2 regions of the Streptomyces sp. NPDC047130 genome follow, and region 1 is predicted to be linked to the other one. Evidence: riboswitches for the same ligand, from Rfam matches in the RefSeq annotation. Region 1 holds a riboswitch; the other holds the start of a gene.

The links. Region 1 has a riboswitch for cyclic di-AMP ahead of ABZ836_RS24540 (M23 family metallopeptidase). Riboswitches for the same ligand answer to the same signal wherever they lie in the genome.
Positions count from the first base shown of each region.
Region 2: linked by a shared signal. The riboswitch ahead of ABZ836_RS01040 (NlpC/P60 family protein) and the one ahead of ABZ836_RS24540 (M23 family metallopeptidase) in region 1 are both predicted to bind cyclic di-AMP.

Region 1 covers NZ_JBEYUK010000025.1:10,274-18,005, forward strand. The annotation lists gene ABZ836_RS24530 (pitrilysin family protein) at 216-1,571, shown strand; gene ABZ836_RS24535 (pitrilysin family protein) at 1,568-2,956, shown strand; cyclic di-AMP (ydaO/yuaA leader) riboswitch at 3,164-3,354, shown strand; gene ABZ836_RS24540 (M23 family metallopeptidase) at 3,368-4,111, shown strand; gene ABZ836_RS24545 (GntR family transcriptional regulator) at 4,303-5,010, shown strand; gene ABZ836_RS24550 (HPr family phosphocarrier protein) at 5,166-5,462, opposite strand; gene ABZ836_RS24555 (GNAT family N-acetyltransferase) at 5,647-7,732, shown strand, end outside.
Region 2 covers NZ_JBEYUK010000001.1:216,846-224,577, forward strand. The annotation lists gene ABZ836_RS01020 (PspC domain-containing protein) at 1-1,215, shown strand, start outside; gene ABZ836_RS01025 (response regulator transcription factor) at 1,212-1,949, shown strand; gene ABZ836_RS01030 (NlpC/P60 family protein) at 2,081-3,163, opposite strand; gene ABZ836_RS01035 (hypothetical protein) at 3,542-3,895, shown strand; gene ABZ836_RS01040 (NlpC/P60 family protein) at 4,009-5,163, opposite strand; cyclic di-AMP (ydaO/yuaA leader) riboswitch at 5,170-5,327, opposite strand; gene ABZ836_RS01045 (hypothetical protein) at 5,590-6,873, opposite strand; gene guaA (glutamine-hydrolyzing GMP synthase) at 7,151-7,732, opposite strand, start outside.

The DNA of each region.
Region 1 (7,732 bases):
GACCATCCCAGCACATCCCCGCGCCCGGGAGGGAGCGGGGTCCGGGCCCCGGGGGCGGAGCGCGTCCCCGGATCGGGCGGCAAAGTGCCGTACCGGGAACCGGGCGGTACCCCGCCACGGTTGCATACAGTGACAGGCAGTTCGCGTGCTCAGCGTGCTCAGCGTTCTCAAATGTTCAACGTTCTCAATGTTCAACCGCGATCGAAGGGACGTACATGCCCATGGGTCACACGGCCACAGCCGAGGCAGGCTCAGGAGGCCTCACCGCTACCGAGCACCGCCTCGCCAACGGGCTCCGCGTGGTGCTGTCGGAGGACCACCTGACCCCGGTCGCCGCGGTGTGCCTCTGGTACGACGTCGGCTCCCGGCACGAGGTCCGGGGCCGCACCGGCCTCGCCCACCTCTTCGAGCACCTGATGTTCCAGGGCTCGGCCCAGGTGAAGGGCAACGGGCACTTCGAACTGGTGCAGGGCGCGGGCGGTTCCCTCAACGGCACCACCAGCTTCGAGCGCACCAACTACTTCGAGACCATGCCGGCCCACCAGCTGGAGCTCGCGCTCTGGCTCGAGGCCGACCGGATGGGCTCCCTGCTCACCGCCCTCGACGACGAGTCGATGGAGAACCAGCGCGACGTCGTCAAGAACGAGCGCCGCCAGCGGTACGACAACGTCCCCTACGGCACGGCGTTCGAGAAGATCTTCGCCCTCGCCTACCCGGAGGGCCACCCGTACCACCACACCCCGATCGGCTCGATGGCCGACCTGGACGCCGCCACCCTGGAGGACGCCCGCGCGTTCTTCCGCACCTACTACGCGCCCAACAACGCGGTGCTGTCGGTGGTCGGCGACATCGACCCGGAGCAGACGCTCGCCTGGGTCGAGAAGTACTTCGGTTCCATCGCCTCCCACGACGGCAAGCCGGCCCCCCGGGACGGCGCGCTGCCCGAGGTCATCGGCGAGGAGATCCGCGAGGTCGTCCGCGAGGAGGTCCCGGCCCGCGCCCTGATGGCCGGCTACCGCCTCCCCGAGGACGGCACCCGCGCCTGCGACGCGGCCGACGTGGCCCTGACCATCCTGGGCTACGGCGAGTCCTCCCGCCTCTACAACCGGCTGGTGCGCCGCGACCGCACCGCGGTGACGGCCGGCTTCGGCCTGTTGCGCCTGGCGGGCGCCCCGTCGCTGGGCTGGCTGGACGTCAAGACCTCCGGGGACGTCGAGGTCCCGGTGATCGAGGCCGCCGTGGACGAGGAGCTCGCGCGGCTCGCCGCCGAGGGCCCCACTCCCGCGGAGATGGAGCGCGCCCAGGCGCAGCTGGAGCGCGAGTGGCTGGACCGGCTCGGCACGGTCGCCGGCCGCGCCGACGAACTCTGCCGCTACGCCGTGCTGTTCGGCGACCCGCAGCTCGCCCTGACCGCCGTCCGCCGCGTCCTGGAGGTGACGCCGGAGGAGGTCAAGGAGGTGGCCAAGGCCCGGCTCCGCCCCGACAACCGCGCGGTGCTGGTGTACGAGCCGATCACCCCGGAGGGCGAGGACGAGGCCGCCACCGACGAGAACGAGGAGGAGGCCAAGTGACCGAGCTGGCCACGATGGAGTTCCACCCGATGCCGCAGGCCGGCGAGCCCAAGCCGTGGGCCTTCCCCGCCCCGGGGCGCGGCGCGCTGGACAACGGCATGACGGTCCTGCACTGCCACCGCCCCGGACAGCAGGTCGTGGCGGTCGAGGTGCTGCTGGACGCGCCGCTCGACGCGGAGCCCGCCGGACTGGACGGCGTCGCCACCATCATGGCGCGCGCCTTCGCGGAGGGCACCGACAAGCACTCCGCGGAGGACTTCGCCGCCGAGCTCGAACGGTGCGGCGCCACGCTGGACATGCACGCCGACCACCCCGGCGTGCGGGTCTCGCTGGAGGTGCCGGTCTCCCGGCTGCCCAAGGCCCTCGGGCTGCTCGCCGACGCGCTGCGGGCCCCCGCGTTCGCCGAGGACGAAGTGTCCCGGCTGGTCCGCAACCGGCTCGACGAGATCCCCCACGAGCTGGCCAACCCGGCCCGCCGCGCCGCCAAGGAGCTCTACAAGGAGCTCTTCCCGGCCGGTTCGCGGATGGCGCGCCCCCGTCAGGGCACCGAGGAGACGGTCGGGAAGATCGACGCGGCCGCCGTGCGCGCCTTCTACGAGCGGCACGTCCGCCCCGCCACCTCGACCGCCGTGGTGGTGGGCGACCTCACCGGCGTCGACCTCGACGCCCTGCTGGCCGAGACCCTCGGCGCGTGGACGGGCTCCCCGGCCGACCCGCACCCGGTGCCCGCGGTGACGGCGGACGACACGGGCCGCGTGGTGATCGTGGACCGCCCGGGCTCGGTGCAGACCCAGCTGCTCATCGGCCGTACCGGTCCGGACCGGCACGACCGCGTGTGGCCGGCCCAGGTGCTCGGCGCCTACTGCCTCGGCGGCACGCTCACCTCCCGGCTGGACAAGGTGCTGCGCGAGGAGAAGGGCTACACCTACGGAGTCCGCTCCTTCGCCCAGGTCCTGCGCTCCGCGCCCGACGGCTCGGGCGCGGCCCTGCTGGCCATCAGCGGCTCGGTGGACACCCCCAACACCGGCCCGGCGCTGCAGGACCTGTGGCAGGTGCTGCGCACGCTGGCCGAGGGCGGCCTCACCGACGCCGAACGCGACACCGCGGTGCAGAACCTGGTGGGCGTCGCCCCGCTGAAGTACGAGACGGCCGCCGCGGTGGCCGGCACCCTGGCCGACCAGGTGGAGCAGCACCTGCCGGACGACTTCCAGGCGACGCTCTATCAGCAGCTCGCCGCCACCGGCACCGTGGAGGCCACGGCGGCCGCGGTGAGCGCCTTCCCGGTGGACCGCCTGGTCACGGTCCTCGTCGGCGACGCCGCGCAGATCGCCGGCCCGGTCCGCGACCTGGGCATCGGCGAGGTGACGGTGGTCGGCGCGGAGTAACCGCCCGTACAAGCCGGTTCGGGCCCCGGTGACCCATCCGGTCGCCGGGGCCCGTTTCGTCCCGGACAACATGCGTTGCGTAGGGAAGCGTCCGGTTTGCCCTGTGGGATGCGCTACAAAAGCCTTGATCCGTTTGTGATCCGAATGATCACGCCATTAGCTTCGGTCCGGCTGTCCGCCACACTTGTGCGCCGCGCCCGCGGCGCCGGGCAGTCATCGCCTAATCCCCGTACGGCGCGAGCCAGGGGAGCCGGGGACCCACAAGCGGCATCCCCTGGGGTGAATCGGGTGCCTTCCGCACGGCGCGCGCACAGCGTGCGCACGGTGGGAGAAGCCCGTAGGAGACCTTCCTGCTCCGAACCCGACAGCTAACCCGGCCGGCGAGAGGGAAGGAAAGGACTCAGCCACTTCATGGCGTTCAACTGCGCCTCCGGCAGGCACCGCCGTCCCGGCCGGACCAGCCGTACCACCGCCGGCCTGGCAGGCCTCGCCGCTCTCACCACCACCGGCGTCGTCGGCACCCTGGCCACTCCCGCCTCCGCCGCCGAGACGTCCGTCAACGAGACCACCGGCCTGCTGCCCGTCGTCACCATCGGCGACCGGGTGGCCGACCAGATCGACGAGCAGGCCGAGGCCCAGGAGCGGGCGGCCGCCGAGAAGGCCGCCATCGCGAAGGCCCGCGAGGAGCGCGAGGAGGCCGAGCGCCGCGCCGCCCGCGAGGCCGAGCGCGAGCGCCTGCGCCGCCTCACCATGTTCGTCAGCCCCATCGCCGGCTCCTACGTCTCCACCGGTTACCAGGCCGGCGGCGCCGTCTGGTCCTCCGGCAGCCACACCGGCGTCGACTTCCACGCCGCCGCCGGCACCCCGGTCCGCTCGGTGGGCCGCGGCACCGTGGTCGAGGCCGGCTGGGGCGGCAGCTACGGGTACCAGGTCGTCATCAAGATGCACGACGGCACCTACACCCAGTACGGCCACCTCTCCTCGGTCAGCGTCACCCCCGGCCAGGCCGTGACCCCCGGCGCGCACATCGGCCGCTCCGGCGCCACCGGCAACGTCACCGGGCCGCACCTCCACTTCGAGGCGCGGATGACCGCCGAGTACGGCAGCGACATCGACCCGGTCGCCTACCTCCGGTCCCACGGCGTGAACCTCTGACGCCACCCGCACACGCGAAAGCCCCCGCCCGGTTTCCCGGGCGGGGGCTTTTCGTCGTTCCGGAAGGATTCCGGGCGCACCGGACGCACCGGGCGGGCCACGGCCAAAAATTCCCCGTCCGCGGGGCCTTCCCGTCGGAAATCGCCGTCGATTGCCTTAGAGTCAATTCATTCATCGAGGCGGAGGTCGGCATGCGTATTCCCGCGCATTCGGTATGCACGGCGATCCGGGACGACATCGTCGCAGGCGTCCACGAGCGGGGAAGCCGGCTGACCGAGGAACTGCTCGCCCGGCGCTACGGGGTCTCCCGGGTCCCGGTCCGCGAGGCGCTGCGCACCCTGGAGGCGGAGGGCTTCGTGGTCACCCGGCGCCATGCCGGGGCCTGTGTGGCCGAGCCGACCGAGCAGGAGGCCGCGGACCTGCTGGAGATGCGGCTGCTGCTGGAGCCGCTGGGCGCCGCCCGGGCCGCGCAGCGCCGCACCGAGGCCCACCTGAAAGTCCTCCGTGGCCTGGTCAGGCTGGGGCAGGAGCGGGCGCGGCGGGGCTACGGCGAGGACCTGCGATCCCTGGGGGGCTGGTTCCACGAGACGCTCGCACAGGCCTGCGGCAGCGGCGCCCTGACCTCGTCCCTCACTCAGCTCCGGCACAAGATCGCCTGGATGTACTCGGTGGACCCGCTGCCGGCGCCCACCGAGACCTGGGCCGAGCACGGCGCCATCGTCGACGCCGTGGCCCGCGGGGACGGCGAGCGGGCCCGGCAGACGACCGCCCTGCACACCGAACGCTCGCTCGCCCTGCACCGGCTCCGCATTCCCGGGCAGAACCGCGGAAGCGCGGTGCGCCCGGACGTGGTGAGGACTTCGCAACATGCCGTAAACACGAGCGGCCTCTCCACTTAACACCGAGGCCGTATACAAGGGCGAAGGAATTCGTTACCGCATGCCTATTCCTTCGGTCTTTCTTCGGTCCGAGGTGTTGCCCGGCGCTTTTGCCTGCCCGGAAATGCGGACGGCGCGCACGGCGGAGGGGAAAGCGGCGTTCCAGGCGCAGGTGTTCAGAGCATCGCGTGTCCAGGCCCCCTCGGCGGCGGCTGCGACACCAGGTCCGCGAGACGGCGCAGCACCGCCTCGGCGCCCTCGCCCTCGCAGGACAGCACGATCTCCTCGCCCCCCCGCACCCCCAGGCCCAGCACCTTCAGGATCGACGCGGCGCTCACCGGCCCCGCCCCGGCCCCGTCCGCCCGGGCCACCCGCACCGGCAGCCCCGACTCCTGCGCCGCGCGCACGAAGCGCGCCGCCGGCCGGGCGTGCAGCCCGTCCGGTCCCGCCACCCTCACCCGCCGTTCGGCCATCTCCGGCACCTCGCTCTCCTCCTTCTCGTCGTGAACGTCGCGGTCCTCGCGGTCCTCGCGGTCCTCGTGGCTCCCGTCGTCCCCGCGGCGCCTTGCGGCCCTCCTGGCCGGTGCGTCCCGCCCCCGGCGGACCGGGGCCCACCGGCCCCGCGCCCGAAGCGGCCGCGCGCCGTAGGCTTGCGGCATGCAGAGCCCGTCGGACCGTCACGAGTACCCCGCACACTGGGAAGCCGACGTCGTGCTCCGCGACGGCGGCATCACCCACGTCAGGCCCATCACCGAGGACGACGCGGAACGCCTGGTCAGCTTCTACGAGCAGGTCTCCGACGAGTCGAAGTACCTGCGGTTCTTCTCCCCGTACCCCCGCCTGTCCGCCAAGGACGTGCACCGGTTCACCCACCACGACTACGTCGACCGGGTCGGCCTCGCGGCCACCTTCGGCGGCGAGTTCATCGCCACCGTCCGCTACGACCGGGTCGACGCCACCGGCATGCCCGCCTCCTCGCCCGCCGACGAGGCCGAGGTCGCCTTCCTGGTGCAGGACGCCCACCACGGCCGCGGTGTCGCCTCCGCGCTGCTGGAGCACATCGCCGCCGTCGCCCGGGAACGGGGCGTGCGCCGCTTCACCGCCGAGGTGCTGCCCGCCAACACCAAGATGATCAAGGTGTTCACGGACGCCGGATACGCCCAGAAGCGCAGCTTCGAGGACGGCGTGGTCCGCCTGCACCTCGACCTCGAGCCCACCGACCGCTCGCTCGCCGTCCAGCAGGCCCGCGAGCAGCGTGCCGAGGCCCGCTCCGTGCGGCGGCTGCTCGCCCCGGGCTCGGTCGCGGTCGTCGGCGTGAGCCGCGGCAGGGGCGGCGTGGGCCGCAGCGTGCTGGAGCACCTGCGTGACGGCGGCTTCACCGGCGCCCTCCACGCCGTCAACCCGTCCTTCCCCGAGGACCTCACCGAGCTCGACGGCGTCCCCGCCCGCCGCTCGCTCGCCGGGATCGACGGGCCGGTCGACCTCGCCGTGGTCGCCGTCCCCGCCGACCGGGTGCCCGAGGTCGTCGACGAGTGCGGGGCGCACGGCGTGCAGGGGCTGGTCGTCCTCTCCGCCGGGTACGCCGAGCTGGGCCCCGAGGGGCGGGAACGGCAGCGTCAACTGGTGCGCCGGGCACGCGCGTTCGGCATGCGTGTCATCGGGCCCAACGCGTTCGGCGTGGTCAACACCGCGGCCGACGTCCGGCTCAACGCCTCCCTCGCCCCCGAGATGCCCCGCGCCGGGCGGATCGGCCTGTTCACCCAGTCCGGCGCCATCGGCGTCGCCCTGCTCTCCCGCCTCCACCGGCGTGACGGCGGGGTCACCGGCGTCACCGGGGTGTCCACCTTCGTCTCGGCCGGCAACCGCGCCGACGTCTCCGGCAACGACGTCCTCCAGTACTGGTACGACGACCCGGAGACCGACGTCGCGCTGATGTACCTCGAGTCCATCGGCAACCCGCGGAAGTTCAACCGGCTGGCCCGGCGCACCGCCGCGGCCAAACCGCTGGTCGTGGTGCAGGGCGCCCGGCACAGCGGCGTGCCCCAGGGCCATGCCGTGCGCGCCACCCGGCTGTCGCACGACACCGTCTCCGCGCTGCTCCGCCAGGCCGGCGTGATCCGCGTCGACACCATCACCGAACTGGTCGACGCGGGGCTCCTGCTGGCCCGTCAGCCGCTGCCCGCCGGCCCCCGGGTGGCGATCCTCGGCAACTCCGAGTCGCTGGGCCTGCTCACCTACGACGCCTGTCTCGCCGAGGGCCTGGAACCGCTGCCCCCGCTGGACCTCACCACCGCCGCCACCCCCGACGACTTCCACCGCGCGCTCTCCCGCGCCCTGGCCGACCCCGGCAGCGACGCCGTGGTGGTCACGGCCATCCCCCGCATCGACGAGGCGGCGGGCGACGGGGGCACGGCGGCGGACGCCGCGCTCGCGGAGGCCCTGCGCACCGCGGGGGCCGACGCGCCGGACAAGCCCGTCCTGGTCGTCCACGTGGAACTCGGCGGACTGGCCGAGGCGCTCTCCGCCGCCGCCGTCACCGCGCCCCAGGCCCGGGCCGCGGCGGAGGCACGGCCGGAGGACGCCGGGGAGGCCGCGGCGTCCGGGGAGGCGGCGCCGGCGGGGGACAGCGCCCTGCGGCAGGACGCCCGGCAGCAGAGCGGCGCGCCGCAGAGCAGCGGGCAGCAGAGCACCGATCAGCAGAGCACCGATCAGCAGAGCACCGGGCCGCAGTACACCCCGCAGC
Region 2 (7,732 bases), on a different contig from region 1:
GGGGGCGTGGCGCGGGGGCTCGCCGGGCATCTCGGCCTGCCCGTGGCCTGGCTCCGCCTGGCCTTCGTGGGCCTGTTCATGGCGCAGGGGCTGGGCGCGCTGCTGTACGCGGCGTTCTGGTTCTTCGTCCCGCTGGGTGTCGGCGGTGTCGGGGCGGCGGACGGCAGGAAGCAGCAGACCGCGTCGGCGTCCGGGGCGGCCTCGCCGCGCCGACTGGTGGCGCGCAAGCCCGACCGGGGGCAGTTGGTCGCGCTGTTGCTGATGGTCGTGGTCGCGCTGGTCTTCGTGGGCAGTGTGGACCTCGGCGGCGGGACGCGGGCCTACCTGTGGCCCGCGGTGCTGGTCGCGGCCGGTGTGGCCCTGGTGTGGCGTCAGGCGGACAACGCGCGGCGGGCCCGCTGGGTGGAGGTCGGCCGCCGTCGCCGCACGGTGACGCTGGCCCGCGCCGCGGCGGGTGTCCTGCTGGTGACGGCCGGCGTCTCGGGGATGTTCGTCCTGCAGGGCTCGGCCGCCCATCTCGGGTCGGTGCTGCAGGCCGCGCTGGCCGTCCTGGTCGGCGTGGCCCTGCTCGCCGGCCCTTACCTGGTGCGGATGACCCAGGACCTCTCCACGGAACGGCTGATGCGCATCCGCGCGCAGGAACGCGCCGAGGTGGCCGCCCACGTCCACGACTCGGTGCTGCACACGCTGACGCTGATCCAGCGCAACGCCGACAGCCCCGGCGAGGTCCGCCGGCTGGCCCGGGCCCAGGAGCGCGAGCTGCGGGCCTGGCTGTACCGGCCGGAGGGCTCCGGCAAGGAGGAGGAGGCCGAGCCGGAGACGCTCGCCGAGGCGGTCCGGAGCACCGCCGCCGAGGTGGAGGACAAACACGGTGTCCCCATCGAGGTGGTGGTGGTGGGCGACTGCCCGCTCGACGAGAAACTGGCCGCCCAGATCCAGGCCGCGCGGGAGGCCATGGTGAACGCCGCCAAGTACGGTGGCGACGGCGGGCCGGTCCAGGTCTACGCCGAGGTGGAGGGGAGGACGGTGTTCGTGTCCGTCCGCGACCGCGGCCCCGGCTTCGACCTGGACGCGATACCCGCCGACCGGATGGGTGTCCGGGAGTCGATCATCGGCCGCATGGAACGCAACGGCGGCACGGCCCGTGTGCGGGCCGCCCCCGACGGGGGCACCGAGGTCGAGCTGGAGATGGAGAGGGCGGAGAGGACGTCATGAGCGACGCGACCGGAGCCACCGGCCCCGAGGGCACGGGCATCGAGGCGGGCACGGGCGGCGAGCCGGGTGCCGGACGCCGGGTGAGGGTCGTGCTCGTCGACGACCACCGCATGTTCCGCACGGGGGTGCGCGCCGAGATCGGCGAGACGCAGCGCACCGGCGTGGAGGTGGTCGGGGAGGCCGCCGACGTCGACCAGGCGGTCACGGTGATCACCGCCACGCGGCCCGAGGTCGTGCTGCTCGACGTCCACCTGCCGGGCGGCGGCGGCGTCGAGGTGCTGCGCCGGTGTGCGGGACTCGCCTCCGACCCGGAGCAGCCGGTCCGCTTCCTCGCCCTCTCGGTCTCCGACGCCGCGGAGGACGTGATCGGCGTCATCCGCGGCGGCGCCCGCGGATACGTCACCAAGACGATCACCGGGTCGGACCTGGTCGACTCGGTCTTCCGGGTCCAGGAGGGCGACGCGGTGTTCTCGCCCCGGCTGGCCGGCTTCGTCCTGGACGCCTTCGCCTCCACCGACGCGCCGCCGGTGGACGAGGACCTGGACCGGCTCACCCAGCGGGAGCGGGAGGTGCTCCGGCTGATCGCCCGCGGCTACGCCTACAAGGAGATCGCCAAGCAGCTCTTCATCTCGGTGAAGACGGTGGAGTCGCACGTCTCGGCGGTCCTGCGCAAGCTCCAGCTCTCCAACCGGCACGAGCTGACCCGCTGGGCCACGGCCCGACGCCTGGTCTGACGGCGGGCCGACCCCGCCGCCTCTCGCTTCCCCGTCCCGCCCCTCCCCGTCCCGCCCCTCCCTGTCCTGCCGCTCCCCGTCCTGCCGCTCCCCGTCCCGTCCCGCCCCGCTCCGAGCGATCAGGTTCCCGCTCAGACCACGCGGGTCGCCCCGGCGAAGGGCATCTCGTCGATGGGGGCGATCCGGACCGGGGCCGAGGGATTCGGCGCGTGGATCATCCTGCCCTGGCCGATGTACATGCCCACATGGGTGACGCCGGGGTAGAAGAACACCAGGTCGCCCGGGCGGAGCTGGGAACGGGACACGCGCCGCCCCGCGTCGATCTGGGCGTAGGTGGTGCGGGGCAGGGAGACACCCGCGGAGCGGTAGGCGGCCTGGATCAGTCCCGAGCAGTCGAAGGCGTTGGGCCCGGTGGCGCCCCAGACGTACGGGCTGCCCAGCTTCCGCTGGGCGTAGGCGATGGCGGCCGCGGCGCGGGAGTCGGGCGCGGCGATCCTGCCGCCGGTGGCCTGGGCGCCGGTGGCCTGCGTGCCGGAGGACCCGCCGCCCCGTCCCGGTGACGCTTCCGCGCCGCCGCCCGACGTCTCCGCGAGGCGGGCGCGTTCCTCGGCGGTCAGCCGGGAGAGCAGCCGGCGGGCCTTCTCCAGCTTCCCGGTGACGGTCCGCTTGTGCCGCTCGGCCCGCTCCTGCTGGTCGCGCAGTCGCTCCAGCTCGGTCCGGGCGTCGTCCCGCACCTCGTCGAGCTCGCGGATCTGCTGCGACACGGAGGCGATCTCCGTGGCCTGGAGGTCGCCGGCGCGCTGGGCGAAGCCCGCGTCCCGCAGGAAGCGGTCGGGGTCGGAGGAGAGTGCCAGCTGCATGGTGGGGTCGAGACCGTTCCCCGAGCGGTACTGGGCGGCGGCGGCCGAGCCCAGTGCCTCACGCGCCTCGTTCAGCTCCTCGGCCCGCCGGGCTGCCTCGTCCTGCAGCTGGTCCACCCGGCGTTCGGCGGCCCGGGTCCTCTCCTTGGCGCCGTTGTACTTCTCGGTGGCCGCCTCGGCCTCCCGGTACAGCTGGTCGACCTCTTCCCTGACCTGTTCCGGCGTCGGCTTCGGCGCCGCGTGTCCGACTCCCTCGAGTCCCGCCGAGGCCGCCGCTCCCGCGAGTACCGCGGTGAGCAGGGTGCGTGCCCTGCCGCCGCTCCGGTGCTGTGAGGGTTTGCGGTGCGATGCCACGTTGGAGTCCACGTCCTTCCGTACGTCCCGCCCCACTGGCGGGACGGTCACACATCCGGCGGCGGCCCGCACAGGGGAGGCGGGCCGCCGCCGGACCTTCGATGGGGTGGCCGACGCCGTCCGGTCGGGACGACAGGCGGGGGAGCCGGTCACCTGGGGGAGGACGCTAATCCGGTAGGTCACCATCCGGTAACGGTTTGTGCGGAGATGACTCCAAAGAGTCACCGGGTGTCCGAGGGAGTGGTGTGGCGTTCCGGTGATGACGGATTGCTGTGCCGTCACGACCGTTTGCGCATGTCCGGGGCGGGTGGGGCGGGAGGGGCGTTACGCGGCGGCCCGCCGCGTGCGGCGCCGCGGGCGGTGGCTAGGCTCCCCGGCATGGACGTACTCCTGCACATCTTCGTCGGCCTTCACATCATCGGTATCGCCGCGCTGCTCGGCGGTTTCTTCCACCAGATGAAGGCCATCGGTCAGGGCACCGCCCGCTTCACCCCGGGCATGCTGCACGGCGCCCTCACCATGCTGGTCACCGGCATCGTCCTGGTGGGCCTCAACGAGGCCCAGGGCGCCTCGGTCAACCACATCAAGATCGGCATCAAGCTGCTGCTGCTGATCGTGATCCTCGGCCTGGTCTACGTGAAGCGCGACGAGGAGCGGGTGTCGAAGGGGCAGTTCGCCCTGGTGGGGGCGCTGACGACGGTCAACGTCTTCATCGCGGTGCTGTGGACGTGACGCCGCGTCCGTGACGCGTACCGCGACGGCCCGCACGCCTGGAGCGTGCGGGCCGTCGCGCGTCCCCGGGGCATGGGGCGGGCCGTCGTGCGGGCCGCCGGGGGCCGGACCGGTCAGGAGGGGCGCACGACGCTGTGGATGGAACCCTCGCCGTCGTAGTAGATCGACTCCTCGCGGACGTTCGTGCCCGGCTTCGGAGCGTGGATCATCATGCCGTCGCCGATGTAGACGCCCACGTGGGTGACGTCGTCGTAGAAGAAGACCAGGTCGCCCGGCTGCGCCTGGGAGACCGGGACGGTGGTGCCGGCGTTCACCTGGTCGTAGGTGGTGCGCGGCAGGTCCACGCCGGCGGCCTTCCAGGCGGCCTGGGTGAGGCCCGAGCAGTCGTAGGAGTCCGGGCCGGTCGCGCCCCACACGTAGGGGAGGCCGATCCGGGCCTCCGCGAACGCGACCGCCTTCCGGCCCTGCGAGGCGGACGCGTCGGTGGAGCCGCCGGATCCGGTGTCGCCGCCGGTGGATCCCTCCTCGGCGGCCTCCTCGGCCGCCGCCTCCTGGCGGGCCTTCTCCTCGGCGGCCTGCTGCCGTGCCAGCTCCTCCGCCTTGCGGCGGGCCTCCTCCTCCTTCTTCCGCTCGATCGCGGCGAGCCGCGCCTTCTCCTCGGCGGTCAGCTCGGCCAGCAGTTCGCGGGCGTCGCTCAGCTTCTTCTGGACGGTCGCCTTGCTGGTGCGGAGCTCCTCCTCGGAGGAGCTCAGGGTCTCCATGCTCTCGGAGGCCTCCTGCCGCTTCTCGGCGGTGGCGGCCTGGCGCTCCACGAACTCGTCGACCGCCTCCTGCTGGCGGGCGGTCAGGCGGTCCATCAGCTGGGCCTGGCCGAAGTAGTCCTCGGGGGCCTCGGCGAGGAGGAAGGTGGCGGTGTCGGGGAGCGCGGTGCCGGAGCGGTACTGGGCGGCGGCGTACGAACCGAGCTTCTCGCGGGCCTCGTTCAGCTCGTCGGTGCGCTCGGCGACCTCGTCGAGCAGCGTGTCGAGCTCCTTGCGCCGGGCCTCGCTCTGCTCCTTGGCGGAGTTGTACTTCTCGGTCGCGGCCTCGGCCTGGCGGTAGAGGGCGTCGACCTTCTCCTGGACCTCTGCGAGGCTGGGGCGGTCGGACGGGGCGGCCTGGGCGGTCTGGCTCAGCAGGGCCACGGAGGTGAGGGCGACGGTCGCCAGGGCGGGGGTGCGTATGCCCGCGAGCAGGCCCGCAGGGCGGGGTTTTCGGTGTGACGCCAAGGCGGCGACTCCTTCCGTCTCCCGCCTACCGGGTTAGCTGTCGGGTTCGGGCGGCGGTTCCGGAAGGGTTGCCCTACGGTCCGGCGGGGCCGGAACGATTCACCCCAGGTGGCGCGTGCGGGTCCCCGGCTCCGGCGCGGGGCCGGACTCGGCGGGGGCCGCACGGACCGGCGAGGTTCGCCGGTCGGGGTCGGACGGCCCGCGCGGCACGTTAGCCAACCCGTGGGGTCCGTGTGAAGGACGGTGTGCGATATGCCCGATACGTTTTCGTGACCTTGGCCCGAGCGTGGCGCTCCGTCACACCCAGGCAGCTCGTGGTAGTCACGCCTCTCCTCGCCACTCCACGCCTCTCCTCGCCACTCCTCGCCACGCCCCGCCCCTCCCGGGCGGTGGCTCCGCAAGGAGGTGCCGTGCGGACGCGGAGGGTCACTCGGTGACGTCGACGACCACCCGGTTGGTCTCGAGACCGGCCGCGGTGACGACCTGGACCTCGACGCGGCCGGGCTCGACATCGGCGGGCACCGGCACCGTCAGCACCGTGTCGGACGGGTTGCTGAAACCGCCCGCCACCGGCACCAGCGGAACGTGGACGTTGACCGCTCCTATCCGGACGACCATCCGCGACAGCCGGTCCGCGCCCTGCGCCCCCGGCGGCACGAAGCCCGCCCCGCGGATCTCGATGTCGTCGCCGGTGCGGATCGGCCCGTCGAGGTCTCCCGCCTCCCGGGCCCGCACCACGGAGAGCACGACCGGACGGCCGCCCTCCGCGTACTTGCCGGCCAGGTAGGTCGCCGCCGAGATCAGCACCACCACGGCCAGCCCCCACGGCAGGTCGGGCAGCTGCTCCGGTTTGCGGGCCAGCCGGACCAGGCCGAAGACCAGCGCCACCGCGGAGATCACGACGTACTGGATGTCGGCGAAGCTGCCGCGCCCGGAGTCGTCGGTCAGCAGGTCCGCCGCGCGGGGCCGGTGCGCGCGCACCTTCTGCAGCCGCTGCCCCTGCACCCGCAGGCTCACCACCCGGCGGACCAGCACCGCGATGGCGCACACCACGGCCAGCACCGTCACCACGCCCGCCCCGCGCGCCAGGTCGAGGCCCGCGATCAGCGCGTCACGCTCCCGGTGCCCGGAGGCGGCGGCCAGCTGGCCGGCCAGGGTGAGCACGGCGAAGGCGGTGAACAGCACCCACGCGACGGCCACCGCGCGCGAGGTGGAGAGGCGGTTGTCCTCGCCGATCACCGGCGCGAGCACGCCGCCGCGCGCTCGGTGGTACCAGGAGGCGGCGGACAGCGCGGCGGCCGTCACCAGGGCCGCGAGCAGCCCCGCCGTGCGGGCCGGCGTCCACCCGGCCCCGATCGCGGTGAGCGCCTGCACCAGCAGGAGCAGCAGCACCGCTCCCCACACGGCGTAGAGCGTGACCCGCCACAGCCGCGCCAGCCAGGCCTGGCCCTCGGCCCGGCTGCGCTCGGCGACTTCCGCGGCGGACTGGGTGAGCTCGTCGGAGACCCACTGCCGCGAGGCGGAGGCCGAGTGGGCGACCGCGGCGGGCAGTCCCTTCCCGGCGGCGTACTCGTCCCGCTGGTGGAGGAAGGCCGCCACGGCCTTCCGGTGTCCCGCCCGGGCGCCGTGCGGACAGTCCCCGCACGTGCAGCCGCCCCCATGGGTGTCCTTCGCCGCGTCGGCGCCCTGCCGCGCCTCCTGCACCGCCACGCCGTGTCCGCCTTCCGCAACGATCGTCACAGCGGCAACTCGCCTGCCGCGTAGGGGAATTGTGCCGTACCGCCCACCCCGTCCGGTCCACGGGGCCCGCTGCGCCGCGGGGTCCACCGGGAGCGGGGGGCGCGTCTCGGCCTCTCCCTTCACAACCGTTCCGGCGCCCTGCGGGTCTCGGTCGCGGCCCAACATTTTCGGCCCGTTTCCCGGCGACGGCGAAGGGCGCCGTCCGGAAGACCGGACGGCGCCCTTCGTCACGCGGTGGTGGGAGAGGTCACTCCCACTCGATGGTGCCCGGCGGCTTGGAGGTGACGTCCAGCACGACGCGGTTGACGTCCCGCACCTCGTTGGTGATGCGGGTGGAGATCCGCTCCAGCACCTCGTACGGCAGGCGCGACCAGTCGGCCGTCATGGCGTCCTCGGACGAGACCGGGCGCAGCACGATCGGGTGGCCGTAGGTGCGGCCGTCGCCCTGGACGCCCACGCTGCGGACGTCCGCGAGCAGGACCACCGGGCACTGCCAGATCTTGCTGTCCTGGCCGGCCGCGGTGAGCTCCTCGCGGGCGATGGCGTCGGCCTCGCGCAGCAGGTCCAGGCGCTCCTTGGTGACCTCGCCGACGATGCGGATGCCGAGGCCGGGGCCCGGGAAGGGCTGGCGCTGGACGATCTCCTCCGGCAGGCCGAGTTCCTGGCCGACCATCCGGACCTCGTCCTTGAACAGCTGGCGCAGCGGCTCGATCAGCTTGAACTCGAGGTCCTCCGGCAGGCCGCCCACGTTGTGGTGGGACTTGATGTTGGCCGTGCCGGTGCCGCCGCCGGACTCGACGACGTCCGGGTACAGGGTGCCCTGGACGAG